4 regions of the Rahnella sp. WP5 genome follow, and region 1 is predicted to be linked to each of the others. Evidence: predicted binding sites of a transcription regulator. Region 1 holds the regulator's gene; each other region holds the start of a gene.
What was found. The regulator CRP, encoded in region 1, controls carbon source genes, mostly activating them, when cyclic AMP is high. The targets are predictions, from matches to a motif close to ATGTGANNNNNNTCACAT.

Region 2: the regulator CRP is predicted to act here: its motif matches at 3,009-3,026, upstream of serC (3-phosphoserine/phosphohydroxythreonine transaminase).
Region 3: the regulator CRP is predicted to act here: its motif matches at 5,302-5,319, upstream of udp (uridine phosphorylase).
Region 4: the regulator CRP is predicted to act here: its motif matches at 5,778-5,795, upstream of EX31_RS10070 (YchE family NAAT transporter).

The regions. Positions count from the first base shown of each region.
Region 1 is NZ_JQJR01000007.1:30,703-38,056, forward strand. It holds gene gcl (glyoxylate carboligase) at 1-1,231, opposite strand, end outside; gene allR (HTH-type transcriptional repressor AllR) at 1,346-2,155, opposite strand; gene EX31_RS04600 (ureidoglycolate lyase) at 2,242-2,748, opposite strand; gene allS (HTH-type transcriptional activator AllS) at 2,963-3,877, shown strand; gene EX31_RS04610 (phosphoribulokinase) at 4,013-4,882, shown strand; gene EX31_RS04615 (OsmC family protein) at 4,886-5,293, opposite strand; gene crp (cAMP-activated global transcriptional regulator CRP) at 5,656-6,288, shown strand; gene EX31_RS04625 (YccS/YhfK family putative transporter) at 6,350-7,354, shown strand, end outside.
Region 2 is NZ_KN050720.1:220,016-227,369, forward strand. It holds gene cmk ((d)CMP kinase) at 1-227, opposite strand, end outside; gene aroA (3-phosphoshikimate 1-carboxyvinyltransferase) at 424-1,707, opposite strand; gene serC (3-phosphoserine/phosphohydroxythreonine transaminase) at 1,812-2,897, opposite strand; gene ycaO (30S ribosomal protein S12 methylthiotransferase accessory factor YcaO) at 3,223-4,986, shown strand; gene focA (formate transporter FocA) at 5,486-6,343, shown strand; gene pflB (formate C-acetyltransferase) at 6,419-7,354, shown strand, end outside.
Region 3 is NZ_JQJR01000016.1:19,114-26,467, reverse strand. It holds gene ptsP (phosphoenolpyruvate--protein phosphotransferase) at 1-1,165, shown strand, start outside; gene fsa (fructose-6-phosphate aldolase) at 1,177-1,839, shown strand; gene EX31_RS14650 (dienelactone hydrolase family protein) at 1,930-2,760, opposite strand; gene katE (catalase HPII) at 2,944-5,226, shown strand; gene udp (uridine phosphorylase) at 5,450-6,211, shown strand; gene EX31_RS14635 (DedA family protein) at 6,377-6,904, shown strand; gene rmuC (DNA recombination protein RmuC) at 7,062-7,354, shown strand, end outside.
Region 4 is NZ_JQJR01000010.1:217,122-224,475, forward strand. It holds gene EX31_RS10050 (ABC transporter ATP-binding protein) at 1-25, opposite strand, end outside; gene oppC (oligopeptide ABC transporter permease OppC) at 37-945, opposite strand; gene oppB (oligopeptide ABC transporter permease OppB) at 961-1,881, opposite strand; gene oppA (oligopeptide ABC transporter substrate-binding protein OppA) at 2,069-3,709, opposite strand; gene EX31_RS25990 (hypothetical protein) at 4,086-4,289, opposite strand; gene EX31_RS10070 (YchE family NAAT transporter) at 4,884-5,528, opposite strand; gene adhE (bifunctional acetaldehyde-CoA/alcohol dehydrogenase) at 6,064-7,354, shown strand, end outside.

The sequences.
Region 1 (7,354 bases):
GGCGCGGCTCAAACACGTGCAGCATCTGCGCCGCCGCAATTTGCGACAGGCCGATCGTGGTTACGTAATTCACATTGCGGCCAAAGGCTTTGCTCATTTCTTCATAGACGCGTTGCGGTTTGACCGGCACATCGTTGAAGTGGGTTTTGCGCAGCATGGTGCGTTTGCGTTCTTCACATTCCTGGATCCAGCTTTCGCGACATGGCAGTTTGCCGGCTTTTCTCTGCTCTTCTGCCACTTCGATCAGCAGTTTCAGGGCTTCTCCGGCGTCAGACACAATGCCTAAATCAGGACAAAGTACGCGGCCGATTTGTGTCGGTTCGATATCAACGTGGATGATTTTGCGGCCTGCGGTGTATTTCTCTACCGAGCCGGTATGACGGTTGGCAAAACGGTTACCGATGCCAAATACCAGATCCGACGCCAGCAGTGAGGCGTTACCGTAGCGGTGCGCGGTCTGCAATCCGACCATGCCAGCCATCAGGCGGTGATCGTCCGGGATCACGCCCCAGCCCATCAGCGTCGGGATCACCGGCACTTGGGTTATTTCAGCAAAGCGCTGCAACAGCGCGGCGGCATCAGCGTTAATCACACCGCCACCGGCCACAATCAGCGGACGCTCACAGGCGTTGAGCATTTCCATCGCTTTGACGGCCTGAGCAACGGTGGCGGCAGGCTTGTAAGCGGGCAGCGATTCATAAGTTTCCGGATCGAATTCGATTTCGGCGGTCTGCACGTCATACGGCAGATCGACCAGTACCGGACCGGGGCGACCGGAGCGCATCAGATGGAACGCCTGTTGCAGAACACGCGGCACCAGCGCAGGTTCCAGCACGGTCACCGCCATTTTGCTCACCGGCCCGGCAATCGCCTGAATATCCACCGCCTGAAAATCCTCTTTATGCAGACGGGCGCGCGGTGCCTGACCGGTAATGCACAGGATCGGAATGGAATCCGCCGAGGCGGAATACAGCGCGGTGATCATGTCGGTACCCGCCGGGCCAGACGTCCCCAGGCACACGCCGATGTTCCCGGCTTTCGCACGGGTATAACCTTCGGCCATATGCGATGCACCTTCCACATGACGGGCTAACACATGACGGATTTTTCCATGCAGGCGCATGGCGTTATAAAACGGGTTAATCGCTGCGCCCGGTACACCAAACGCGGTGGTGATCCCTTCTTTTTCCAACACATACATTGCTGCCTGTGCAGCTGTCATACGAGCCATAGCTAAATCCTCAGGTAATTCCGCTTTGCATAAAATAACGGAAAAAGTTTCCAACTTTAATTTGACTGAAAAAAATCCCGCTCACGACAGAGCGGGGATCGCAGGACGAACCGGTTAGTGGCGCTGGCCCAGGGCCAGACTGATGTCACGCGCGGTATCCCGCACCAGTTCGCCTAAATCGGTAAAACGCTCCGTCGTTAAGCGGGAGCTGGGGCCGGAGATCGAAATCGCCGCCACCGCATTGTTATTGCTGTCAAAAATCGCCGAGGCCAGGCAGTTCAGCCCTGTCACATGCTCTTCGCTGTCCTGTGCAAAACCCTGCTGACGCGCGTGTTGCAGATCCTTTTTCAACGCATTCAGATTATCCAGCGTGTGCGTCGTAAAGTTCTTCAACCCCGCCTGCATCATCAGGCTCATCAGCGCCTCGTCATCCAGCGAATACAGTAACGCTTTCCCGGCACCGGAGGCATGCAGTGGCAGACGGCTGCCAAGCGGCGCACACATCCGCACCATCGACTGGCATTCCCGCTGGCCGATCAGTACCGCTTCGAAACCGTTGCGGATCGCCAGATTGGCCGTTTCGCCCGACAACAACATCAGGCGCTGCATATAAGGCGCGGCGACTGACAATACATCCCGGTTATGGATATAAGACGATCCGACCGTAAACGCCTGTAAGCCAATGTGCCACCAGCTCAGTTGCGCATCCTGATAAACAAAATCGGCCTCTTCCAGCACTTTCAGCAGTCGAAAGGTGGTGGAAAGGGGCAGCGACAAATTCTCTGCAATGTTGCTGACAGAAGAACTGCCGCCGGACTGCGCCAGATAATTCAACACCGCAATGCCGCGTTCTAAGGCCTGAGCGCCCTTTTGCGAACCAGAACCAGGCTGGCTAGGACGCCCCCGTTTTTTTACTTCGGCCATCTCACATTTCTCCAGCATCAGGCGCTGAGCGCCCGCGTTTCGCTTGTTTTCAGATGCTTGTATCTTATGCAAGATGCTTTATAGCGTCACGACTTTAATCCCGCCGCAACGGGTAAAATAAGCTGATAGCCCTGAGGTAACTGACTGATATCACAGTTGTCTGCGCCGCCACGATCGACGGTGAGAAAATTCGTCACCGTCTCAAACGCAAACAGCGGATGGTGCCAGACATTCCGGTGATAATTCACGCCCTGCAGGCCGTTGGTGATAAAGGCTTTCAGCGTGGAGATGTCCGGCGTCTCGCCCCCTGCCGCAACAATCACGATAAAGCGCTCGCCCTGCATCGGCACAAACGCCTGTGAACCGAGCGGGTGTTTTTCGAGTTGCGTCACCACAATGGGCAACGGTGCTGGCTGGGCGCGGTTGATGCTGACCAGCGGACGATCCTGCCCGAGGATCTCCACGTTGGTCAGATCGTGGTACCGCTCAACCTTGCCGTCGTTGATATGAAAAAAATCGCGACCTGTCGTCTCAATCACATCACCGTAAGCCGCGAAGGCCGCCTGGGTCAGCGGGTAAACCGGAAGTTCCATGGCATTCATCCCTGCATTTAAAATAAAACCGGTGAGATAAGCCCGCCAGATTGGCGAATTTATCCTCAATGCAATTACTGTAGAAACTTTTTCCAACTTGCTCAATCGAAATATGGAAAAAGATTCCATAAAATTGATGAAGTCCACAATTCTCATCCGGTTAAATCTATAAAATCTTTTTCATTCAATGCATTAACATTACTTCAGGTGACCTATGCTGGATGAGGAGTCGATTAAAACCTTTATGCACGTCGCACAAACAGGCAGCTTTTCCCGCGCGGCAGAGATGCTGCATAAAACGCCTGCGACCATCAGCTATCGAATTAAGATGCTGGAAGACAGTGCCGGGACGTTATTGCTCAACCGCACGACCCGCACGGTGTCGCTGACGCCCGCCGGACAGCATCTGCTTGAACGATGTCGCCAGTGGCTAACCTGGCTGGAGGGTGTACCGGCAGAACTGCAGCAGATTAACGACGGCATTGAGCGCCAGCTGAATGTGGTGGTGAACAATCTGATGTACTGCCCTGAAGCTCTGGCAGCGTTATTAAGCTCTCTGACGCAGCGCTACCCGTTCACGCAGTTCACTTTCACACGGCAGATTTACATGGGGGTATGGGATACGCTGCTGTACGAAGATTTTCAGCTGGCGATTGGCGTCACCGGCACCGAATCCCTTTCTAACGCCGTGAATCTGCTGCCGCTGGGTGAAGTGGACTGGGTTTTTGTTCATGCGCCCTTTCATCCGTTGCAGCACATCACTGGTGTGCTGGAAGAAGCGGTATTGCGTCAGTACATTGCCATCAATGTGGAAGACACCTCGCGCCATCTGAACAAGCGGGTAGCCTGGTTGCTGACCGGGCAACGGCAGATCATCGTAGCAGATGTGGCGACTAAACTGGCCTGTCACCTGAAGGGAATGGGTATCGGTTTTCTGCCGCGCCATCTGTGCCAGCCATATCTCGACAGCGGCGAGCTGATCGCCCGGCAAATCCGCTATCCGCGCGCCCCTTCCCCGCTCAGTCTGGCGTGGAAAAAGGAGTACACAGGCAAGGCGCTGCATGACATTGTTTCTCTGTTCCACCAGAAAGACCCGCTGATCCAACCGTTGCTGGCGGGTTTAGAATAGTGATGCCCTCTTTGGCTTCGCGAATAAATATGGTAACAATAGGCTTAATTATGCGCAGCCTTGACGCCAGATCTTCGACCACAGAAAAGACCGCGTCTCGCCTGCCTGCATCACCTTTATGGAGAACAGCGCATTATGTCAGCCAAACATCCTGTTATTGCCGTGACCGGTTCGAGCGGTGCAGGCACCACAACCACCAGCGTGGCATTTCGTAAAATATTTCAGCAGCTTGGTTTGCGTGCGGCGGAACTGGAAGGTGACAGTTTTCATCATTTCACCCGTCCTGAAATGGATGCGGCAATACGCAAGGCGCGCGATCTGGGACGTCATATCAGCTACTTCGGGCCGGAAGCCAATGACTTTGGTTTGCTGGAAAAAAGCTTTATCGAATACGGTAAAACCGGCACTGGCCGTTCACGTAAGTATCTGCATACTTATGACGAAGCCGTTCCCTACAATCAGGTGCCGGGTACCTTTACGCCGTGGCAGGCGTTGCCGGAACCGACGGATATTTTGTTTTACGAAGGGTTACACGGTGGTGTGGTGGCGGACAAAATTGACGTTGCCGCGCAGGTCGACCTGCTGGTCGGCGTGGTGCCTATCGTCAACCTCGAATGGATCCAGAAACTGGTGCGCGATACCGGCGAGCGCGGGCATTCCCGTGAAGCGGTGATGGATTCCGTCGTGCGTTCGATGGATGACTATATCAATTACATTACCCCGCAGTTTTCCCGCACGCACATCAATTTCCAGCGGGTACCCACCATCGATACCTCGAACCCGTTTGCCGCCAAAGCCATTCCGTCACTGGATGAAAGCTTTGTGGTGATTCATTTTCAGGGGCTGGATGACATCGATTTCCCGTATCTGCTGGCCATGCTGCAAGGGTCGTTTATCTCGCACATCAAAACACTGGTGGTGCCGGGCGGCAAAATGGGGCTGGCGATGGAGCTGATCATGGCGCCGCTGGTGCAGCGCCTGATGGAAGGCAAGAAGATCGAGTAAACTTTATTCGGCTGCAATCACTTCAAAGCTGTGGGTGATTGTGGCCGCTTTCCCCAGCATCAGAGACACAGAACAGTATTTTTCGGCAGACAGGCTGACTGCGCGTTCAACAATCTTATCGGTCAGATCCTTACCGGTGACGATAAAATGCAGATTGATGTGAGTGAACAGACGCGGCGCTTCTTCGCGGCGTTGTGAGGTCAGCTTCACTTCACAATCACGCACGTCATTACGACCTTTTTGCAAAATTGACACCACGTCGATTGCACTACACCCCCCTGCGGACATCAGTAACATTTCCATCGGGCTTGGGGCTTTATCACCCGCGTTTCCATCCATTGAAATCTGATGACCCGATGCAGACTCACCTAAAAATGTCAGTCCTTCAACCCATTTGACACGTGCATGCATGAACTATTCTCCCGGTGAATAAACTTGTCGAAATCTGCTCTCAGAGTACCCTTTCACCTAAAATCTGGCAACGTAACCCGATCGCCATCATGCTGAAGCGAGACAACAGAAGACAGCATCTCAAACCTGTGCTACAAACAAAGCCGAAACATACTTTCCAGTAAATTGCGGTGACGGTTTTTGCGGTTTAAGTACAGAACCCACGGTGATGACAGCAATAAACAGGCTGTTGCACTCCGACATCCGCTTGCAGCATTTCTGGAGAGTTATATGCTGAAAGGGCGCTTTGGATTTGAAGTGCCGTACAGGGAACTCTGAGCCCTGTGATTTTGGGCAGCGATAACAACAGAGGATAATAGCAAATGGTTCTCGGCAAGCCACAAACAGACCCGACTCTTGAATGGTTCCTGTCTCACTGTCATATACATAAGTATCCTTCTAAAAGTACGCTGATTCACCAGGGTGAAAAAGCCGAAACGCTTTACTACATCGTGAAAGGGTCAGTTGCTGTCCTGATTAAAGATGAAGAAGGCAAGGAAATGATACTGTCCTACCTTAACCAAGGTGACTTCATCGGTGAGCTGGGACTCTTCGAAGAAGGTCAGGAACGCAGTGCCTGGGTACGTGCTAAAACTGCCTGTGAAGTGGCTGAAATTTCGTATAAAAAATTCCGCCAGCTGATTCAGGTTAACCCGGATATTCTGATGCGTCTCTCCGCGCAGATGGCAAACCGTCTGCAAGTGACGTCAGAGAAAGTCGGCAACCTTGCCTTCCTTGACGTTACCGGTCGTATCGCTCAAACCTTGCTCAATCTGGCTAAACAGCCTGATGCAATGACCCATCCGGACGGGATGCAAATCAAGATCACCCGCCAGGAAATTGGCCAAATCGTCGGTTGTTCACGTGAAACAGTCGGACGCATTCTCAAAATGCTGGAAGATCAGAGCCTGATCTCCGCACACGGTAAAACGATTGTCGTTTACGGCACACGTTAATCCCTCAAAAATTGGCGCGGCAAAACACTGTCGCGCCTTTTTTATGGGCTAAGCTTTACCCATGACGCTATGGCGAAGACTGTTTTACCATCCTGAAGTGAACTACGCGCTGCGCCAGACGCTGGTGTTGTGCTTACCTGTTGGCATTTGCTGGCTGTTTGGCAATTTGCAAATGGGCCTGCTGTTTTCCCTCTGCCCGGCCTGTTGTAACATCGCCGGTCTGGATACCCCGCATAAACGCTTTTTCAAACGCCTGCTCGTCGGCGGTTCACTCTTTGCCGTGAGCAGCCTTCTGCTGCAACTGATGCTCGAAAGCTGGCATATACCGCTGCCGCTGATCATGCTGTCGCTGGCGTTACTGCTGGGCGTCACCGGTGAAATCAGCCCGCTGCATGCGCGCCTGTTGCCCGGTGCGCTGGTGGCGACTATCTTCACGCTGAGTATGGTGGGCGTGCGCCCGATGTGGCAGGCCCCGGTGTTGTTCGCCGCTGGCACAGCCTGGTACGGATTGTTTAACTGGGCGTGGTTTCGTATTTCGGAAGAACAGCCGATGCGCGAAACGCTCAGCCAGCTCTATCTGCAACTCGCGGATTATTTCGAAGCTAAGTACAGCCTGCTGACGCAACACACCGATCCCGAAACCGCGTTACCCCCACTGCTAACCCGCCAGCAGCAGGTTATCGACCTGATTGCCCTGCTTTATCAGCAATTACACATGTTGCCCCAGCACGGACATCATCATCACCATAAACGGCTGTTTCAGCGTTTTCAGGTGGCGCTCGATTTGCAGGAGCATATTACAGTGAGCCTGCATCAGCCGGAAGAAGTGCAGAAACTGGTGGAGGAAAGCCATGCCGAAGCGGTTATCCGCCGAAATGCGCAGGTGATTTCCACCCGTCTTCGGGTGATTGCCGACGATATTCTTTATCACCGTTTATCCGGGCGCTTTACGATGGCCAATGAGCTGACCGCGCTGGAGAAAATCGCCGCGCGCAACCCGGACAATCCGGTAGGTCAGTTTTGTTATTACCATTTCAGCCGCATTGCCCGTCTGTTACGCACACAG
Region 2 (7,354 bases), on a different contig from region 1:
CCATCCTGAGCCACAAAACGAACGTCGAGATGTGCGGCAAGCGGAACTAGCGCCTCTTCTGAGACAATATCAACCTGGTGATGCAAAGCCGCCAGCGCCAAAACGCGGTAAATCGCGCCGGAATCCAACAGATGCCAGTTAAAGGCTTCGGCCAACGCTTTACACAACGTACCTTTACCTGCACCACTTGGCCCATCAACGGTGATTACCGGGGCTAAAGCCGTCATTTTTGTCTCCTTTCGGTGGGGTATGCCCGCTTCATTAGCCTCACAGGACTAATTCAGGAGCGGCATTATACGCTGCCTTCACTGCAACTGTTACCCCACATTTTTCAGTTGGCTAAAAAGCGGACGGTTCTGAGCCTGAAAACAAAAAAACGGACATCAGGGATGTCCGTTCATACACGGGCAACCAAGTGAAAAACTATGCCAGTGTGCTGATTGCCGCCAGACGGTCAAAATAGTCCGGGAACGTTTTTGCGGTACACTTCGGATCAAGAATGGTCACCGGCGTATCGGATAACGCCACCAGCGAGAAACACATCGCCATGCGGTGATCATTATAGGTGCCAATTTCGGCAAATTTCAGCGATTGAGGCGGATCAATACGAATGTAATCTTCGCCCTCTTCCACTGTTGCACCGACTTTACGCAGCTCAGTCGCCATCGCCGTCAGGCGATCGGTCTCTTTAACACGCCAGTTGTAAATATTACGCAACGTTGTCGGGCCTTCAGCAAACAAGGCAGCGGTAGCAATGGTCATTGCTGCATCAGGAATATGGTTCATGTCCATGTCAATGCCGTTCAGTTCACCGCGGGTACATTCGATATAATCATCAGCCCAGTGAATAGTAGCACCCATTTTTTCCAGCACGTCTGCAAAACGAATATCGCCCTGCATGCTGTTTTTGCCGATTCCGGTCACACGAACCGTACCGCCCTTGATCGCCGCAGCGGCCAGGAAGTAGGACGCTGAAGAGGCATCACCTTCGACCAGATATGCCCCCGGAGACACATAATGCTGACGTCCTTGGATGCTAAATCTCTGGTACTCGTGGTTTTCCACTTCAATACCAAAGGTTTTCATCAGGTTCAGCGTGATATCGATATAAGGTTTGGAAACCAGATCACCTTTAATCTGAATGGTTGTATCGTTATCTGCCAGCGGAGCTGTCATCAATAACGCTGTCAGAAACTGGCTGGAAACACTGCCATCAACACTGACGTCACCGCCACTAAATCCACCCTGCAGGCGCAAAGGCGGATAGTTTTCCTGCTCCAGATAATCAATCTGCGCACCGCCCTGACGAAGCGCATCAACCAGATGTCCGATCGGGCGCTCTTTCATGCGCGGCTCACCGGTCAGTACAACATCCTGTTCGCCCAGGCATAATGCTGCCGCCAGCGGACGCATTGCGGTTCCTGCATTCCCAAGAAACAGTTCCAGACCTTTAGCATTGGAAAAAGCCGTGCCCAGACCATCGATTTCACACTCGGTGCGGGATGCAGATAAACGATGCGTGACACCCAGTTGAGTCAGTGCTGTCAACATATGACGCACATCATCGCTGTCGAGCAGGTTAGTCAGGCGGGTAGTACCCTGTGCAAAAGCAGCCAGTAAAAGTGCGCGGTTAGAAACACTTTTTGAGCCAGGTAAATTGATGCTGCCGTTAACCAGCGCAACGGGTTGTAATGTCAGGGATTCCACTCTTTCTCCAATTCTTCTTTTCATAAAATGACCCCGGACATTGAGCCGGGGTCATTTTTAAGGCTTCTCAATGAAGCATTCTGCGAGCCTGAAAGCCAGCACACTTAACCGTGACGTTTTTCGAACTCCGCCATAAAGTCGGTCAGGGCTTTTACGCCTTCAATCGGCATTGCATTATAAATAGATGCGCGCATACCGCCAGCCACGCGGTGGCCTTTTAGTGCATGCAGACCGGCTTCCTGTGCCTGATCAAGGAACAGTTTATCCAGCGAGGCATCTGCCATCTGGAAAGGAACGTTCATCCACGAACGGTTAGCCGCCACCACAGGGTTACGATAGAAGCCGGTGCGATCGATTGCGCCATACAAAAGTTCGGCTTTTGCACGATTGCGCTTTTCCATTTCGCGCAGACCGCCCTGCTCTTTCAGCCACTTGAATACCATACCTGACAGATACCATGCAAAGGTCGGCGGGGTATTGAACATAGAGTCGTTCTCAGCCAGCACGGTATAATCGAGGATAGAAGGCAATTCAGTGCGCGCTTTGCCCAGCAGATCATCACGAACGATAACCAGGGTCAGACCCGCAGGACCGATATTTTTCTGCGCGCCAGCATAAATCACCCCAAAACGGCTGACGTCAATCGGGCGGGAAAGAATGCAGGATGAATAATCTGCTACCACGATTTTGTCGCCAAAATCAGGCATTTCATCAATAGCGATACCATCGATAGTTTCATTCGGGCAATAATGAACGTAGGCAGAATCTGCACTCAGTTTCCATTCGCTCATCGGCAGAATGCCACGCTTACCATCAATCGTAGTGGTGACATCAATCACGTTTGGCGTGCAATATTTTTGGGCTTCTTTAACTGCGCTGTGTGCCCAATAGCCACCATCAATATAATCAGCGGAGGATTTTTCACCCAAAAGGTTCATTGGCACAGCAGCAAATTGCGCACGGGCGCCGCCATGGCAGAACAGCACTTTATAGTTCGAGGGAATATTGAGCAGGTCACGGATATCCTTTTCGGATTCTTCAGCAACCTGGATAAATTCCTTACTACGGTGACTGATTTCCATCACCGATGTACCCAGTCCGTGCCAGTTACAAAGTTCCTGTTCCGCACGACGCAATACTTCAGCCGGGATCATTGCCGGACCTGCACTAAAATTATAAACCTGAGTCATTTCCCCTCACCACTTCTCTGAGACAGTCACATAGTAGTCACTAATTTAACGGTTTTATCATCCGAGACAAGCAGTCTGCAACGGTTATTGATGACGACCTGATAAACAGCGATGAGATGTTGATCACAAGGTTCATTCCTCCTTTTAACCCTGATTTTTCGGAATAATATGTGTAAGCACCGTCAAATTTCACACGGTATAACAGCGTGTTCAAACTCAAGCCTTTGACTTCACACAGCGATTACATTCTTAACACGAATACATGGAGCTAATGTGCAAAACCCCGTATCATTGCACGTTTTTAGCACGCTCAAAAGTGAACTCAATGACCCAAACTTTTATTCCTGGTAAAGACGCGGCGCTGGAAGACTCCATTTCCCGCTTCCAACAAAAACTCACCGATCTCGGCTTTAATATCGAAGAAGCTTCGTGGCTGAATCCGGTTCCCCACGTCTGGTCAGTGCACATTCGCGATCGCGACTGCCCGCTGTGCTTCACCAACGGTAAAGGCGCCAGCAAAAAAGCCGCACTGGCTTCTGCTTTGGGTGAATATTTTGAGCGCCTGTCGACTAACTATTTCTTCGCTGATTTCTATCTGGGCAAAGAAATCGCTAATGGCGATTTCGTTCATTATCCGAATGAGAAGTGGTTCCCGCTTCCGGAAGACGACAGTCTGCCCGCCGGGATCCTGGATGAGCGCCTGCACGCATTTTATGATGCCGATAAAGAACTGGTTGCCCGTGATCTGATCGACCTGCAATCAGGCAATCCTGATCGTGGTATCTGCGCTCTGCCATTTACCCGTCAGTCCGATCTGCAAACCGTCTATATTCCGATGAACATCATCGGCAACCTGTACGTTTCCAACGGGATGTCCGCGGGTAACACCGCCAATGAAGCGCGGGTTCAGGGGCTGTCAGAAGTCTTCGAGCGTTATGTCAAAAACCGCATCATTGCAGAATCCATCAGCCTGCCTGAAATCCCTGTTGAGGTTCTGGCACGCTATCCTGGAGTGGTTGAAGCCATTGCCAAACTGGAAGAAGAAGGTTTCCCTATTCTTTCTTATGACGCCTCGCTGGGCGGCAATTATCCGGTCATTTGCGTGGTTCTGTTCAACCCGGCGAACGGGACCTGTTTCGCGTCCTTTGGTGCACACCCTGATTTTGGCGTCGCACTGGAACGTACCGTGACGGAACTGTTGCAAGGCCGCAGTCTGAAAGACCTGGATGTCTTCACGGCGCCTACTTTTGACGACGAAGAAGTGGCTGAACACGCTAACCTTGAAACCCATTTCATCGACTCAAGCGGTCTGATTTCCTGGGATATGTTCAAACAAGACGCAGACTATCCGTTTGCAGACTGGAGTTTCAGCGGTACCACTGAAGAAGAATTTGCGACACTGATGGCTATCTTTGATAAAGAAGATGCTGAAGTGTATATCGCCGATTACGAACATCTGGATGTATACGCCTGCCGCATTATCGTTCCGGGCATGTCTGACATTTATCCTGCCGAAGATTTATTGCTGGCGAATAACAGCATGGGCGCGCATTTGCGTTATCAACTGCTGGCGTTGCCGGGCAGCGATCTGCCAAAAGAAACCTATCTTGAGATGATCACTCAACTCGACGATGAAGGTCTGGATGACTTTACCCGCGTTCGCGAACTGCTGGGGATCGCCAGCGGCAAAGACAACGGCTGGTACACGCTGCGTGTCGGTGAGCTGAAATCTATGCTGGCTCTTGCCGGTGGTGATTTGGATCAGGCGCTGACCTGGGCTGAATGGGCGCATGAGTTCAATTCCTCGGTGTACAGCGATGAGCGCAACAACTATTACCGTTGCCTGCAAACCCTGCTCCAGTTGTCTCTGGAAGAAGATCGCGAGCCAGCCCAGTACTACAACGCTTTCGTGAAAATGTATGGTCAGAAAGCAGTTGAGGATGCTTCGGCGGCCATCAGTGGAGAAGTCCGTTTCCACAGTCTGTTTGCAGTCGACCCTGAGCTGAAAGCCTTGTCAGCCCATCAGGCGCTGCTTGGTGCATACGAAAAGCTGCAAGTCGCCAAACGTCGTCACTGGTCGAAAGCCTGATTCACTGGCCACGGTGAAGCGATTAAAACCGACGGGATTTCCTGTCGGTTTTTTTGTTTATAAATTCGCTATCAGTTCACTATAAATCCTAAGCTTCTGCTGCTGTATTTGTCCGCAAAAGTTTGACTCGGCCATCAAAATGACGTGTAATTCCGCGCGAAATAATACCCGCTTGCCGTTTTTGCGTGAAAAATATAGCACTTATTTTATAAGTTAATTGAAAGTGAAATTTATAAAATCAAAATAACGATATTTATTAACACTGAATCCTTTGTATTAACTGGAATCTGAAAATAAACTCTTGCTTTCTCAACTTTATTTGCAAAAATTAAAATCTTTTTATTCGTTTATTTTCAATTAATTACCCATAAAACCACCCCTTTAGCAGTCTATTAAAAACCACCAAAAACCCCCTCATATGATCCACGTCAATTTTTACGTTATACTGCTTTGCTAGTATCTCGTTGCGCAGTGCATAGCCCTGAATAAGAGAGTTAATGTGAAAGCTGACAACCCCTTCGATCTCATTTTACCCGCCGCGACAGCGAAAATTGCTGAAGATGCTGGCGTTTATAAAGCCACCAAACAGCCGTTAAAAACATTCTTTTTAGCCATTACTGCTGGCGTCTTTATTTCTATAGCCTTTGCTTTTTATATCACCGCCACTACAGGCACCGGTACCGTCCCTTATGGCCTTGCAAAACTGGTTGGGGGCATCTGCTTCTCTCTGGGTCTTATGCTGGTTGTCGTATGTGGTGCGGACCTGTTCACGTCCACTGTACTTATCGTCATTGCGAAAGCCAGCGGTCGAATCACCTGGGGGCAATTGGCGTGCAACTGGGTCAATGTCTATATTGGTAACCTGGTCGGCTGCTTATTCTTTGTGGCTCTGATTTGGTTCTCCGGTGAATACATGGTTGATAACGGTTTGTGGGGACTGAACGTTCTGCAAACTGCTGATCATAAAATGCATCACACATTTATCGAAGCCGTATGTCTGGGGATCCTCGCAAACCTGATGGTTTGCCTGGCGGTATGGATGAGTTACTCCGGCCGCAGTCTGATGGATAAAATGTTCGCTATGATTTTACCGGTCGGCATGTTCGTCGCCAGCGGCTTTGAACACAGCATTGCTAACATGTTCATGATCCCTTTAGGCATCGTAGTGAAAAATTTTGCGACACCAGAATTCTGGCAGGCTGTCGGGGCAACACCGGCACAATTCGCAGAGCTGAATATCCCTAACTTTATCATAGACAATCTCATCCCTGTGACCATCGGTAACATCATTGGGGGTGGTTTGCTGGTAGGGTTAACGTACTGGGTCATATATCTTCGCGATGAGAAACACCACTGAAACAATGTGGCAGTCTTGTTACGACAGTTTTACACGTGATTTTTAAAGAAATCCAAATTAGAAGGTAGGTGCAAAATGTCCAAGCTCAATGAAAAATTGACCAACGCATGGCAGGGTTTTAGTGCTGGTGAATGGCAGAATGGCGTAAACGTCCGTGACTTCATTCAGAAGAACTACACACCGTATGAAGGTGATGAGTCCTTCCTGGCTGGCGCTACCCAAGCGACAACCACCCTGTGGGATAAAGTAATGGATGGTATCAAACTGGAGAACCGTACTAAGGCTCCAGTAGATTTCGATACCGACGTTGCCTCTACCATCACCTCTCACGATGCCGGCTACATCAACAAATCATTGGAAACCATCGTTGGTCTGCAAACTGACGCGCCATTGAAACGTGCCCTGATCCCTTTCGGCGGCATCAAAATGGTGGAAGGTTCATGTAAAGTTTACGGTCGTGAACTGGATCCGGCACTGAAAAAAGTCTTCACTGATTACCGCAAAACCCACAACCAGGGTGTTTTCGATGTTTACACTAAAGACATCCTGAACTGCCGCAAATCTGGTGTGCTGACCGGTCTGCCAGATGCCTATGGTCGTGGCCGTATCATCGGTGACTACCGTCGCGTCGCGCTGTATGGTATCGACTTCCTGATGGCCGACAAATACGCACAATTCCAGTCTCTGCAAGACGACCTGGAAAATGGCGTAAACCTGGAAATGACCATCCAGTTGCGTGAAGAAATCTCAGAACAACACCGTGCTCTGGGTCAGATTAAAGAAATGGCTGCTAAATATGGCTGCGATATCTCTGGTCCTGCAACAACTGCACAAGAAGCTGTTCAGTGGACTTACTTCGGTTACCTGGCTGCCGTTAAATCTCAGAACGGTGCTGCGATGTCCTTTGGCCGCGTCTCTACTTTCCTTGACGTGTACATCGAACGTGATATCAAAGCAGGCAAACTGAACGAAGAACAAGCTCAGGAACTGATTGACCACCTGGTTATGAAA
Region 3 (7,354 bases), on a different contig from region 1:
GGATATCGGTGGCGATAAACCAGTTCATTATCTGAACATTCCTGCCGAAAACAACCCGTTCCTCGGTTATCGCGCCGTGCGTATTTATCAGGAATACCTGCCGTTATTCCATACGCAGTTGCGCGCGATCCTGCGCGCCTCGGCGCACGGATCGCTGAAAATCATGATCCCGATGATCTCCTCTATGGAAGAGATCTTATGGGTGAAAGATCAACTGGCTGAAGTCAGGCAGTCGTTGCGCAGTGAGCAAGTGCCTTTTGATGAAAAAATTCAGCTTGGGATCATGCTGGAAGTGCCGTCGGTGATGTTCATCATCGATCAGTGTTGCGAAGAGATTGATTTCTTTAGCATCGGCAGTAATGACCTGACGCAGTATCTGCTGGCGGTCGACCGTGATAACGCGAAAGTGACACGCCATTACAACAGCCTGAATCCGGCCTTCCTGCGCGGCCTCGACCACGTTGTGCGCGAAGTGCATCGCCACGGTAAATGGATTGGTTTATGCGGTGAACTGGGCGCGAAAGGCTCGGTATTGCCGCTGCTGGTCGGGCTGGGGCTTGATGAAATCAGCATGAGTGCACCGTCGGTTCCTGTGACCAAAGCACGGCTGGCCAAACTCGACAGCCGCGAATGTCGGCTGCTGCTGAACCGCGCCATGCAGTGTCGCACGTCGCTGGAAGTCGAACACCTGCTGGCGCAGTTCAGGATGGCGGTCAACGATGCCCCGTTGATTACGGCGGAATGTGTGGCGCTTAATGCTGACTGGCGCAGTAAAGAAGAAGTGATTAAAGGCATGGTGGATAACCTGATGCTGGCAGGGCGTTGCCGTTATCCGCGCAAACTCGCCGCCGATGTCTGGGCGCGCGAAGCCGTATTTTCCACCGGCCTCGGGTTTGGCTTTGCGATACCGCACACCAAATCAGAACACATTGAGCAATCGACTATCAGCGTCGCGAAACTCCCGCAACCGGTGCGGTGGGGCGATGAAGAAGCGCAGTTTGTCATCATGCTGACTCTCAATAAACACGCTGCAGGCGATCAGCATATGCGGATTTTCTCAAAGCTGGCGCGACGGATTATGCATGACAGTTTCCGTGATGCGCTGATGCATTCCACCACCGCAGCACAGATTGAAGCGCTGCTTAAACAAGAACTGGAACTCTGACAGGAGAGAATATGGAACTTTATCTGGATACGGCTGATATCAGTGCAGTAAAACGTTTATCGCGGATTTTACCGTTACAGGGTGTGACCACCAATCCGAGCATTGTGGCTAAATCGCAGACTTCCCTGTGGGAGGTTTTGCCCGCGCTTCGTGATGCATTAGGTGGTGAAGGGAAACTGTTTGCACAAGTGCTGGCGAATCAGACCGAACAGATAGTGGAAGAAGCTGAACTGCTGCATTCCCGCGTGCCGGGGCTGGTGGTCAAAGTGCCCGTCACCGCCGCCGGGCTGGCAGCGATTAAGATCTTACGTACCCGCAAAATTCCAACGCTGGGAACCGCGGTGTATGGTGCCGGGCAGGGACTCCTGTCGGCGCTGGCCGGGGCAGAATATGTCGCGCCGTATGTTAACCGGCTGGATGCCCAGGGGGGAGATGGCATTGCGATGGTGACGGAGTTGCAGCAATTGCTGTCCCTGCATGCGCCGCATGCCAAAGTGCTGGCCGCCAGTTTTAAAACGCCGCGTCAGGTTCTGGCCTGTCTGCTGGCAGGTTGTCAGTCGGTCACTATCCCGGTGGACGTAGCGGAGCAATTTATCAGTGCGCCTGCGGTACAGGCGGCTGTCGATAAATTTGAACAAGACTGGCAGGGTGCCTTTGGGCAGTTGTCGCTGTAACGGGTTAACTTCCCGTAAAAAGCCCGGCAGGAAAAACCTGTCGGGCTTTTGTCATTCTGGTCCGTGTCCTTTTACTGCACGCCATACTTTTTATTGCTTAACCCCATACTGCGCAAAGAAATCCAGCATCCGTTGCCAGCCGTCGGCGGCGGCTTCAGCGTGGTAACTCGGGCGATAATCGGCGTTAAACGCGTGGCCCGCTTCCGGATATACCACGATTTCCGCCGTAGCATTGGCTGCGCGAATGGCCTGACGCATGGTTTCAATGGTATCCAGAGGAATGCTGGAATCTTCTGCGCCGTATAAACCCAGAACCGGTGCATCCAGCGCGGCGGCGCGGTCAACCGGATTTGACGGGCTGGTCAGCGTTTTATCGCCGACCAGTTTGCCGTACCACGCCACGCCCGCTTTCAGCTGCGGATTGTGCGCCGCGTACAGCCAGGTGATGCGCCCGCCCCAGCAGAAACCTGTGATGCCTAATTTAGAAATGTCCCCGCCATGTTGTGATGCCCAGTGTGCAGTGTGATCGAGATCTGCAAGCACCTGCTGATCCGGCACTTTACTGACCAGTTTAGCGAAAAGCTCACTGATTTCAGTGTAGTCACGCGGGTCACCCTGCCGGAAGTACAACTCCGGCGCGATGGCCATATAACCCTGTTTCGCCAGACGGCGGCAGATATCCTGAATGTGTTCGTGTACACCAAAAATCTCCTGCACCACCAGCACGATCGGCAATTTACCTGTGAACTGCTCCGGACGGGCGAGGTAGGCGGGCATATCTTCGCCCTGCGAGGGTATGGTGGTCTGGCCTGCGTGCAGCCCGTCGGTATCGGTATGGATAGTGGTGCTGGCGACGGGAGTGACGGCAGGGGCAAAGCTGGTCGGAGCCTGTTTCAGGGTAAGCAATTCTTCTTTTTTCATTGGGGTCTCCAGGCAAGTGTCCATACGAAAATCTGTGGCTATGGATTAAAACTATAGCCGGAAAGCATGAACAGCAAGGCGCAAGAGATGTTCTATAGTTAAAAGTTAATCAGGAAAGTCATCATGGAAGATTTACAGAACGTCTACAGAACACCCGAAACCTTTGTCGAGGAGCTATGTTCAATGTCAAAATCACCCTCTAAAGTGACCAAGAAAAGCGAGTCAAAATCGGTAAGCCGCGCCCCCGCCACGGGCATTGAATCTTCACAGCCAGGCCTGGGGGATCTTGCGCCCGGCGATCGTATTTATCAGCCTTCACCACAACCGACACCGCCAGGAAAAGAACCGACAGCGTCCGGCAGTGCGAAGAGTCCGGAAAATACCAATGCCAAACTCGATGCATTAGAACGCCACCGCAAAAATGGTGAAAAACAGCCGCTGACCACCAATCAGGGCACCAAAATCTCTGATGATCAGAACTCGCTGAAAGCCGGAAACCGTGGCCCGACACTGCTTGAAGATTTCATTCTCCGTGAAAAAATTACTCACTTCGACCATGAGCGGATTCCCGAACGTATCGTTCATGCGCGGGGCGCTGCGGCGCACGGTTATTTCCAGCCCTATCGCAGTATGAAGGCAGTGACCAAAGCCAGCTTCCTCTCTGATCCTAAAAAGAAAACGCCGGTATTTGTGCGTTTCTCTACCGTTCAGGGTTCCCGCGGTTCGGCAGATACCGTGCGTGATATCCGCGGCTGGGCGACCAAGTTTTATACCGATGAAGGCATTTACGACCTGGTCGGTAACAATACACCGGTGTTCTTCATTCAGGATGCCCATAAATTCCCTGATTTTGTGCATGCGGTAAAACCCGAACCGCATAACGAAATCCCGCAGGGGGCGAGTGCGCACGATTCCTTCTGGGATTACGTGTCCCTGCAACCGGAAACCCTGCATAACGTGTTCTGGGCGATGTCTGACCGGGGCATTCCGCGCAGTTACCGCACGATGGAAGGTTTTGGCATCCATACTTTTCGTTTCGTGAATGCGAAAGGCAAAGCCACTTTTGTGCGTTTCCACTGGAAACCGCTGGCCGGAAAAGCCTCTTTGTTATGGGATGAAGCGCAGAAACTGGCCGGGAAAGATGCCGATTTCCACCGCCGTGATTTGTGGGAAGCCATCGAAGCCGGAGATTATCCGGAATACGAACTGGGTGTGCAGTTGATCCCGGAAGAAGATGAATTCAAATTTGATTTCGACCTGCTCGACCCGACCAAACTCATCCCTGAAAAACTGGTGCCGGTAGAACTGATCGGCAAAATGGTGCTCAACCGTAACCCCGATAATTTCTTTGCTGAAACCGAGCAAGCCGCGTTCCACCCGGGGCACATTGTGCCGGGCATAGATTTCACCAATGATCCGCTGTTGCAGGGGCGACTGTTCTCTTACACCGACACGCAAATCAGTCGTCTGGGCGGGCCTAATTTCCATGAAATTCCGATTAACCGGCCGACGTGCCCTTTCCATAACTTCCAGCGTGACGGCATGCACCGTCAGGACATTGATACGAATCCGGCGAACTACGAGCCGAATTCCATCAACAATAACTGGCCGAGGGAAACACCTCCGGCAGCGTCCGGCGGTGGCTTTGAAAGTTATCCTGAACGGGTTGATGCAGAAAAAATCCGTCAGCGCAGCCCGTCATTTGCCGAATATTATGCCCATCCTCGCCTGTTCTGGCTGAGCCAGACAACAGCGGAGCAGGATCATATTATCGGCGCTTTCTCATTTGAATTATCGAAGGTGGCGCGGCCGTATATCCGCGAGCGGGTCGTGGATCTGTTAGCGCATGTTGATCAGACGCTGGCGCAGAAAGTGGCGAAAAATCTGGGTATTACCCTTTCCGCTGACACCCTGAAGATCAAACCGCCGAAGCCCGTGAATGGGCTGAAAAATGATCCGTCGCTGAGTTTGTATGCCAGCGGTAAAGGCACGATCAAAGGGCGGCAGGTGGCGATATTGCTGGGTGAAGGTGTGAATGCGGCGGATGTTCTGGAAACCTTACAGGCACTTCAGGCCGCTGGCGTTCACCCTAAGCTGCTGGCCAGTCATTTAGGGAGTGTGACTGCCGATGATGGTTCTACGTTGCCGGTTGATGCGACGTTTGCCGGATCGCCTTCCATCACCGTTGATGCAGTGATTGTTCCGCATGGGCATATCGACGCACTGCTGATGAATGGCGATGCACGGCATTATGTGCTCGAAGCCTACAAACACCTGAAAGTGGTGGGGCTAAGTGGCGATGCACGCCGCTTCAAATCGCTGCTGGGGCTGACGGACGATGTGCCGGAAGAGGGCGTTGTGGAAGGTGAAAAAGCAGAAGGAGCGTTGCTGAAGGCGTTTCTGAAAGACATGCTCAAACACCGGATCTGGTCGCGCAGTGCGGCGGCAGATGCCGTTCCTGCCTGATTAACTGTAACTGATAAACAGGCAATCCCCGGCAGCGGAGATTGCCTGTTTAAAATTCCCTCACCCCTCCTTATTTTGTGACTTGAATCACAAAATAAATGTATGTGAAATTCCCGTTGTTACATCATAGTGACGACCGTCACGAAATAACGTCACAATGTTCAGTACAGTTGCCGGGTGTTCCTCCTGCCAATAAATGACCTTACACACAGAGGAGTTTGTTATGTCTCAGCCTGAAGTTTTCCATCTTGGCCTGGCCAAAAAAGATTTAAACGGCGCGACGCTGGCGATTGTTCCCGGCGACCCTGAGCGCGTGGAAAAAATTGCCAAATTGATGGAGAACCCGGTTCGTCTGGCTTCCCACCGCGAATTTACCTCATGGCGTGCTGAGCTTGATGGCAAATCTGTGATTGTTTGCTCAACCGGTATTGGTGGCCCTTCGACCTCTATTGCGGTTGAAGAACTGGCGCAACTGGGGATCCGTACTTTCCTGCGAGTCGGCACAACTGGCGCTATCCAGCCACACATCAATGTCGGTGACGTTCTGGTCACGACCGCTGCCGTTCGCCTTGATGGCGCGAGCCTGCACTTTGCGCCGATGGAATTCCCTGCAGTAGCCGATTTTGCCTGCACCACCGCGCTGGTTGCGGCGGCAGAAGCCGTGGGTGCCGCGACGCACATTGGCGTTACCGCCTCTTCTGACACCTTCTATCCGGGTCAGGAACGTTATGACACTTACTCTGGCCGTGTTGTCCGTCGCTTCAAAGAATCGATGAAAGAGTGGCAGGAAATGGGCGTCATGAACTACGAAATGGAATCCGCGACTCTGCTGACCATGTGTGCAAGCCAGGGCCTGCGCGCGGGGATGGTGGCGGGTGTTATCGTGAACCGCACGCAGCAGGAAATCCCTAATGCGGAAACCATGAAAAAGACTGAAAGTCATGCGGTGAAGATTGTTGTAGAAGCAGCCCGCAGGCTTATTTAGTCCCTATAAAACTAAAACAACCACATCACATCATCACATCAATGGGCTGCCTCTGGCGGCCCATTTTTTTGCCCTGCTAAGCAGATCTGTTAAGGTCATGTTAGTAATCCATCTGGAATAATTGATGAATCTCCTCCCGGAACTCTGACAAAAGGAACTGCATTTTTGACTGTTCACGACCTTCTTGAGTACACCACTACCTTCATCCGTGCCCATCAGGTGTGGGCTGCACCGATCGTTTTCTTTCTGGCTTTTGGTGAGTCTCTGGCATTCCTTTCCCTGCTGCTCCCGGCGACGTTTATCTTGCTGGGACTCGGCGCGCTGATTGGCGAAACCGGTATTCCGTTCTGGCCCATCTGGGCTGCTGCCGCCGCAGGCGCTTTCCTGGGAGACTGGCTTTCTTACTGGATTGGTGCCCGTTATCAGGATCGGGTTGGCAATTTCTGGCCTTTCTCCCGCCATCCGCAAATGCTGGTTCGTGGACATGCTTTCTTTGAAAAATGGGGCATGCCCGGGGCTTTCATTGGCCGCTTCTTTGGCCCGCTTCGTGCCGTTGTGCCACTGGTTGCCGGTATCTGCGGTATGCCGCAAAAATATTTCCAGATTGCGAATGTGACGTCTGCACTCATCTGGGCTTTCGGCATCCTGGCGCCAGGTGCTTTCGGCATTCAGTGGCTGAGCCGCTGGTTTTGAATGCTGCTCTCTGTGGCTGGCTATCGCAAGGGGGCAAATACAGAGAAATTCCTTTTTGGAAGACGTCTCGCAAAGGCTCAATGCAACAGAAAATAGACTGGACATCCATACAGCCTGACATTACCTTGGCCGCAAGAGACTTTAAGAGGGAAATCGCGTGGATATCAGCATCCTGACAGCCCTGGGGGCGGGGTTAATGGGCTTACTCGTAGGTTGGCTTATCGCCAGCCTGCGCCAACAGCAACAGCAGACGGAGTATGAAACGCAGCGCCGTTTGCTGGAACAATCGCTGGAACAGGCTAAAGCGGAAAATGATACGCACAAAAGCGAGCGGCAATCAGGGCAGCAGCAACTGCGCGAGGCTGAACTTGAGCTGCGCAAACTGCATAGCCTGCAGGCGGCCAGTCAGGAAAAATTACAACTGCTTGCCCACTGGCAAAACGAGTGTGA
Region 4 (7,354 bases), on a different contig from region 1:
ATGTGGAATGTTCAATGGTGCTCATGATTGCACTCCTTAACGATCTTTCGGGTCGAGGGCATCACGCAAGCCATCGCCGATAAAATTGAAACAAAACAGAGTTACAACCAGGAAGCCTGCCGGGAACAGCAGTAACCAAGGTGAAACTTCCATCGAGTTGGCGCCATCGCTTAACAACGCGCCCCAACTGCTCAGTGGTTCCTGTGTACCCAATCCCAGGAAGCTCAGGAAGGATTCAAACAAAATCATGCTCGGCACCAGCAGCGATGCGTAGACCACGACAACGCCCAGCACATTGGGAACAATGTGACGCAGGACAATATTGCGCGTGCTCACACCACTCACCAGCGCCGCTTCGATGAATTCTTTACGCTTGAGGCTGAGAGTCTGTCCACGCACGATACGCGCCATGTCCAGCCAGGACACCATCCCGATCGCCACGAATATCAGCAGGATGTTTTGCCCGAAGAAGGTCACCAGCAGAATAACGAAGAACATGAACGGGAAGGAGTTGAGAATTTCCAGCAGACGCATCATTGCGGAGTCAATTTTACCGCCCAGATAACCGGACAACGACCCGTAAAGCGTACCGAGAATAACGGCCACTAACGCTGCCGCTACACCGACCATCAGGGAAATACGTCCGCCGATCGCCACACGTACCAGCAAATCACGGCCTGAAGAGTCAGTGCCGAAATAGTGGTGAGAAGCAAAATCAGGTGCCGCTGACATCATATTCCAGTCGGTATCATCGTAGGAAAACTGGGATAACATCGGCGCAAACGCCACGAATAGCGCGATAAATGCCAGCACGATCAGGCTGGTGACCGCCGCACGGTTGTGCATAAAACGACGTCGTGCATCCTGCCACAGACTGCGGCCTTCAACTTCGAGTTTTTCGCTGAAGTTTTCCACGACGTCGCTATTTTTCTTACTTAACATCATTGACGTACTCCGGCATTAATAACGGATTTTCGGGTCGATGACGGCATAAAGCACGTCGACGATCGCATTGAATAATATGGTCAATGCGCCCACTAAAATGGTCAGGCTCAAGACCAGTGAGTAGTCACGGTTTAATGCACCGTTAACAAACAGCTGGCCAATGCCCGGCAATCCGAAAATGCTCTCGATGACCATCGAACCGGTGATGATCCCAACGAAGGCCGGTCCCATGTATGACAATACCGGCAGCAGTGCAGGTTTAAGCGCGTGGCGCAAAATGATGCGACGCAGCGGCAACCCTTTGGCGCGAGCTGTACGGATGAAGTTGGAATGCAGAATTTCGATCATTGAACCGCGGGTGATACGCGCAATACTGGCGATATAAGCCAGTGACAGTGCCACCATCGGCAGGATCATATATTTGGCACCACCGCCATTCCAGCCGCCGCCAGGCAACCATTTAAGCGTGATGGCAAATATCAGCACCAGTAACGGCGCAACCACGAAACTGGGTATGACCACCCCCGTCATCGCAACGCCCATCACCGTGTAATCCCATTTCGTGTTCTGGTTGAGTGCTGCGATAACGCCCGCACTGACTCCAAACACAATCGCCATGATAAATGCCGCCAGACCCAGTTTCGCTGAAACCGGGAAAGAAGCCGCAACCAGATCATTAACGGTGTAGTCCTTATATTTGAACGACGGGCCAAAATCGCCTTTCGCCAGTTGTTCTAAATAATGGAAATATTGCTTATACATTGGGTCATTGAGGTGATATTTCGCCTCAATGTTCGCCATCACTTCTGGCGGAAGATTACGCTCACCCGTAAAAGGGCTGCCAGGTGCAAGACGCATCATAAAAAACGAAATGGTGATCAGAATGAATAGCGTCGGAATCGCTTCCAGACAGCGGCGTAAAATAAACTTTAACATTGCCCGTACCTGTTTCTAAGCCTGTCACTACAGCTTGATAGTTTTGGCTTGGTCACGGCGACTATCGGGTGATGGCCGCCGTGGTGGCTCTTTGCTTCAGCACCGAAAACCGGCACTAAAAACATTACCTTCATCAATAAAGAAGGAGCAAGGCAGCTCGGGGATGCCTTGCTCTGACACTGATTAATTAGTGTTTGATGATGTATAAGTCTTTAACGTAGACGTTGTCCTGTGGATCTTTACCGGTGTAACCACCAACGTATGGTTTCACCAGACGCGCGTTCACGTAGTAATAGACAGGCACAATCGCAGAATCTTTATCGAGCTGGGTTTCAGCTTTCTGATACAGCGCTGCGCGTTCTTCGTCAGTTTTCGCGGTCAGCGTGTCCGCGATGTCTTTATCAAACGCAGGGCTCTTATAGTGAGCCGTGTTGTTGCTGCTGTCAGACAGCATGGTGTTCAGGAAGGAAGAAGGTTCGTTGTAATCGGAGCACCAGCCAGCACGGGCGATATCGAAGTTGCCCTGATGACGGCTGTCCAGGAAGGTTTTCCACTCCTGGTTAACGAGTTTCACGTCAACACCCAGATTTTTCTTCCAGATAGCGGCAGCGGCGATAGCCAGTTTTTTGTGCAGATCAGACGTGTTGTACAGCAGGTCGAAAGTCAGTGGTTTAGCTGGGGTATAACCCGCTTCCGCCAGCAGTTTTTTAGCCTGCTCGTTACGCTGTTCCTGAGTCTCTTTGAACCAGGCCGGAGGCGTCAGTTTTGCACCATCAGTGTAAGGAGGGGTATAGCCATAAGCTGGCAAATCGCCCTGCGCTTTTACTTTGTTCACGATGATGTCGCGATCCAGGCCCAGTTTCAGCGCTTCACGAACGCGTGAATCAGTGAATGGTGCTTTCTGGTTATTGATTTCGTAGTAATAAGTGCACAGGTACGGGTCAACGTGGACTTCGGTCGGGATTTCTTTTTTCAGTTTCTGGAACAGTTCGATCGGCATGTTGTTATAAGTCATGTCGATTTCGCCGCTACGGTAGCGGTTAACGTCAGTCACTTCAGAGGAGATTGGCAGGTAAGTGACCTGATTAATAACGGTTTTTGCGTTATCCCAGTAAGTCGGGCTACGCTCCAGAACAATGCGTTCGTTAACGGTCCAGGTTTTCAGTTTGTATGCACCGTTGCTCACGTAGTTTTCTGGCTGAGTCCATTTGTCGCCAAATTTCTCAACAACACTTTTGTTTACCGGCTTCATCGCGGTGTGAGACAGCATTTTGACGAAATAGGGAACAGGTTCGGTCAGAGTGACTTGCAGGGTATGGTCGTCAAGCGCTTTCACACCCAGAGTATCAGGGCTTTTCTTACCGCTGATGATGTCGTCAATGTTTTCGATATGACCGTATTGCAGATAGCTTTCATACGGAGATGCAGTTTTCGGATCCGCCAGACGCTGCCAGCTATAGACAAAATCTTCGGCTGTTACAGGGTCGCCGTTAGACCATTTAGCCTCCGGGCGCAGGTGGAAGGTCCAGACTTTAAAATCTTTGTTTTCCCAACTGGTGGCTACACCAGGAATGACGCTGCCGTCTTTGCTATCGGTATTTACCAGGCCTTCCAGCAAATCACGGATAACGTTAGATTCCGGCACGCCTTCGACTTTATGCGGGTCGAGAGACTGAACTTCAGAACCGTTGTTGCGCACCAGCTCTTGTTTGGCGGCCAGAGTCACGCCTGCTGGCACGTTGGCTGCGAATGCATTATTGATTGAAACAGATCCTACTGCAGCCAGAATGCAGGCAGCGAGCAGATTTTTTTTTGTGATGTTGGTCATTTTTATTCAACTCCAGTTTTTATTATGAACTTGCACGCCTGGGTGCAAGATAAACCCTTGCTGGGTCAATGGGTTTCAAAAGCAGGAACGAATTGCTCAAGAAAGGCCCCCATGTAGTTACCACCCGCAGATGGCTGTCCCCTATTACTGCATGTATTACTCAATAACGTTGGAAACGTCAGGCTGTTGTTCGCCATGTTGTTTCCGGGATCGTTAAGGATGATCCCACCCCATTTGATTTACCCCGTGCACAACAAAACAAGGTTCTGCGTCACACCAGGTAATCACATACTGTTATTCCTGACCTTAACAATATTATTTTCTTATTCGCCTCACGGCGATAGAAAGCCCTTCGCAGTTAAGCGCCTGAATTCAATTAATGAGAAGAAGAGATGAAGGTTTGTTTTGCAGAACCGGCAGACTCAACAAAAGACTGTGTAATGTCGCCAGCACAATGCCCGGCTTTCTTTTCGCAGAAAGCGGCTGAGGATAATTTTGTGGTACGCATTGCGACACGATACTCTCCAAAAACAAATAAAATGGCTTCAATCTTTCTGTCTCTAGCAAGATTCGTTCTCACTCAGAGCATCCCGCTTAACAAAATTCCATTTTTGAAGGCGATTTGAAAATTATCAGAAGCCTGATACAGGCGCCAATAAATTTTGCAAATTTGTTACGCAATTCTCTTTTACTGGTTACAAGCTCGATGAGTCATCCACAAGGAAACATTTGGAAATCTTGGTTAACTCATTGTTTATTGGCATTTTTACGATAATTTTTAGCGCAAAATTAACGTCACTGATTGCATAAGAACTCGCCTGACACAATCCGTTAACATTAAGATGTTTTCAAGGATAAACACCTGTTAACTGCGGTGTTAACACTAATAACATCTCGATACAGCATGCACAAGCCTTACAGAATGATGTGGATAAATTAGCGTCAAAACGGGCAGTAAAGATGCGTATTTAGCTAAAAATTCGCTAAGTTTATTAGAAGAAATGAAGACTTGGTTCGAAAAGAAGAATGAGACGTGGCTTTACGCCACATTTAGGTGCAAACGCGCTTAATTAAGTCATTAGCTGCACTATATTAATGCATCGCATTATAAGGAAAGGTAATAATTATCACGAAAACCCACCCGTGTTTCCGTGATAATTCAGTGACCAGCAGGTTAGAGCAGGCCAGGGAAAATAGCTTTAATCCCTGTCACAATAAATTCGATACCCAGAGACATCAGCAAAAGCCCCATGATACGCGTAATCACGTTAATCCCGGTTTGCCCCAGTAATCGCACCAGCAATGGTGCCGCTCTGAACAGTAACCAGCAACAAAATGCAAAGAAGATAATCGCAAGTGTCAGTCCCAGCAGATTCGGCCAGCTGTGATAGCGTGAACTCCATACAATCGTTGAACTGATTGCGCCCGGTCCGGCCATCAGAGGTAGCGCAAGCGGAACCACCCCGACATTTTCACGTATCGCTGTTTCTGATTTTTCCTGCTTGTTCTGTTTGTCCTCGCCCAGTTTCCCGCTGATCATCGACATCGCAATGGTGACCACCAAGATCCCACCCGCAATTCGGAATGAATCAATCGATATACCAAACAGATGCAAAATGGCATCGCCCAGGAAAAGTGCAGTCGACAATATAATGGCAACCGACAGGTTTGCCGTCATATTGGTTTTATTACGCCCCGCTGCCGCCTGATAGCTTGTCATGCTGATGAAGACTGGCAAGATCCCCACAGGGTTGACCAGCGCAAACAGACCGACGAAAAACTTGATATACCCTGAAAAATCTAATAAAGATTGGCTCACGCAGAACTCCGCATAACTATGCCAGTAGATGAAGGTTTTGATGGGCGCTAATGTACTGGAATCCCCGTAAAGGCGCCACGTCGTTTCATAGTTTTTATCACCAGATTTCTGAACAAAGGCAGTGAATACAACTTTTGTTAAAAAACAGATTTTTTATTGATAACTTTAGATACAAAACTGTATTATCCAAGTGAGAATTTGATAACCATTCTCAATATCAAGTTGCTGAAAGGTGTCAGCATCAGTATTTAGTGATCCAGATCAAATTGACCCTGCCTACAAATAGGTAATCTCAGTACATAGTCACTCAGCGTTACATGAAAGATAAAACGTCCAGTGATGAAGGTGATTTATTTAACGTCATCTGCTTTACCCGGTGCTTCACAACTGAAAGCTCTTTGAGCAAATAAAGAGACAAAGACAACACATTGAGAATCTTAGATTTAATTAGTTTCTCACGGTGACTGATAGCAGGTCTATACTAGTCTTTGGCGGATTATTTACTAAAAGAGTTTAACTTTATCAGGAGAGCATTATGGCTGTAACAAATGTCGCTGAACTAAACGCACTCGTTGCTCGGGTCAAGAAGGCACAGCGCGAATATGCCAACTTCAGTCAAGAGCAAGTCGATAAGATTTTCGCTGCCGCCGCCCTGGCTGCTGCCGATTCTCGAATTCTGCTGGCAAAACTGGCTGTTGAAGAATCCGGAATGGGTATTGTTGAAGACAAAGTGATCAAAAACCACTTCGCTTCTGAATACATTTACAATGCTTACAAAGATGAAAAAACCTGTGGCATCCTGGGCCAGGATGACACCTTCGGTACCATCACTATCGCCGAGCCAATTGGTCTGATTTGCGGTATCGTTCCGACTACCAACCCAACTTCTACTGCAATTTTCAAGGCGCTTATCAGCCTGAAAACCCGTAACGGCATCATCTTCTCCCCACACCCACGTGCTAAAAATGCAACGAACAAAGCTGCGGATATCGTCCTGCAAGCCGCCATCGCTGCGGGTGCGCCAAAAGATATCATTGGCTGGATTGATGAACCAAGCGTAGAGCTTTCCAACCAACTGATGCACCACCCGGATCTGAACCTGATTCTGGCAACAGGTGGTCCGGGCATGGTTAAAGCAGCTTATAGCTCCGGTAAACCAGCAATCGGCGTGGGTGCAGGTAATACACCAGTCGTTGTTGATGAAACCGCAGATATCAAACGTGTTGTTGCTTCCGTCCTGATGTCTAAAACCTTCGATAACGGTGTCATCTGTGCCTCTGAGCAGTCCATCATCGTGGTTGATTCAGCTTATAATGCAGTCCGTGAACGTTTCGCTTCTCACGGCGGCTACATGCTGCAGGGTAAAGAACTCAAAGCCGTTTCAGATATCATTCTGAAAAATGGCGGCCTCAACGCCGCTATCGTAGGTCAGCCAGCAGTGAAAATTGCTGAAATGGCTGGCATTAAAGTGCCTGCGAATACTAAAGTGCTCATCGGTGAAGTCACCATTGTTGACGAATCTGAACCATTTGCGCATGAAAAACTGTCCCCTACCCTCGCTATGTACCGCGCTAAGAATTTCGAAGACGCCGTCGCTAAAGCAGAGAAACTGGTAGAAATGGGCGGTATCGGCCATACCTCTTGCCTGTATACAGACCAGGACAACCAACCAGAACGTGTGAATTATTTTGGCAACAAAATGAAAACCGCACGTATTCTGATCAACACCCCGGCTTCACAGGGTGGTATCGGTGACCTGTACAACTTCAAACTTGCTCCGTCTCTGACGCTGGGTTGCGGTTCCTGGGGTGGTAACTCCATCTCTG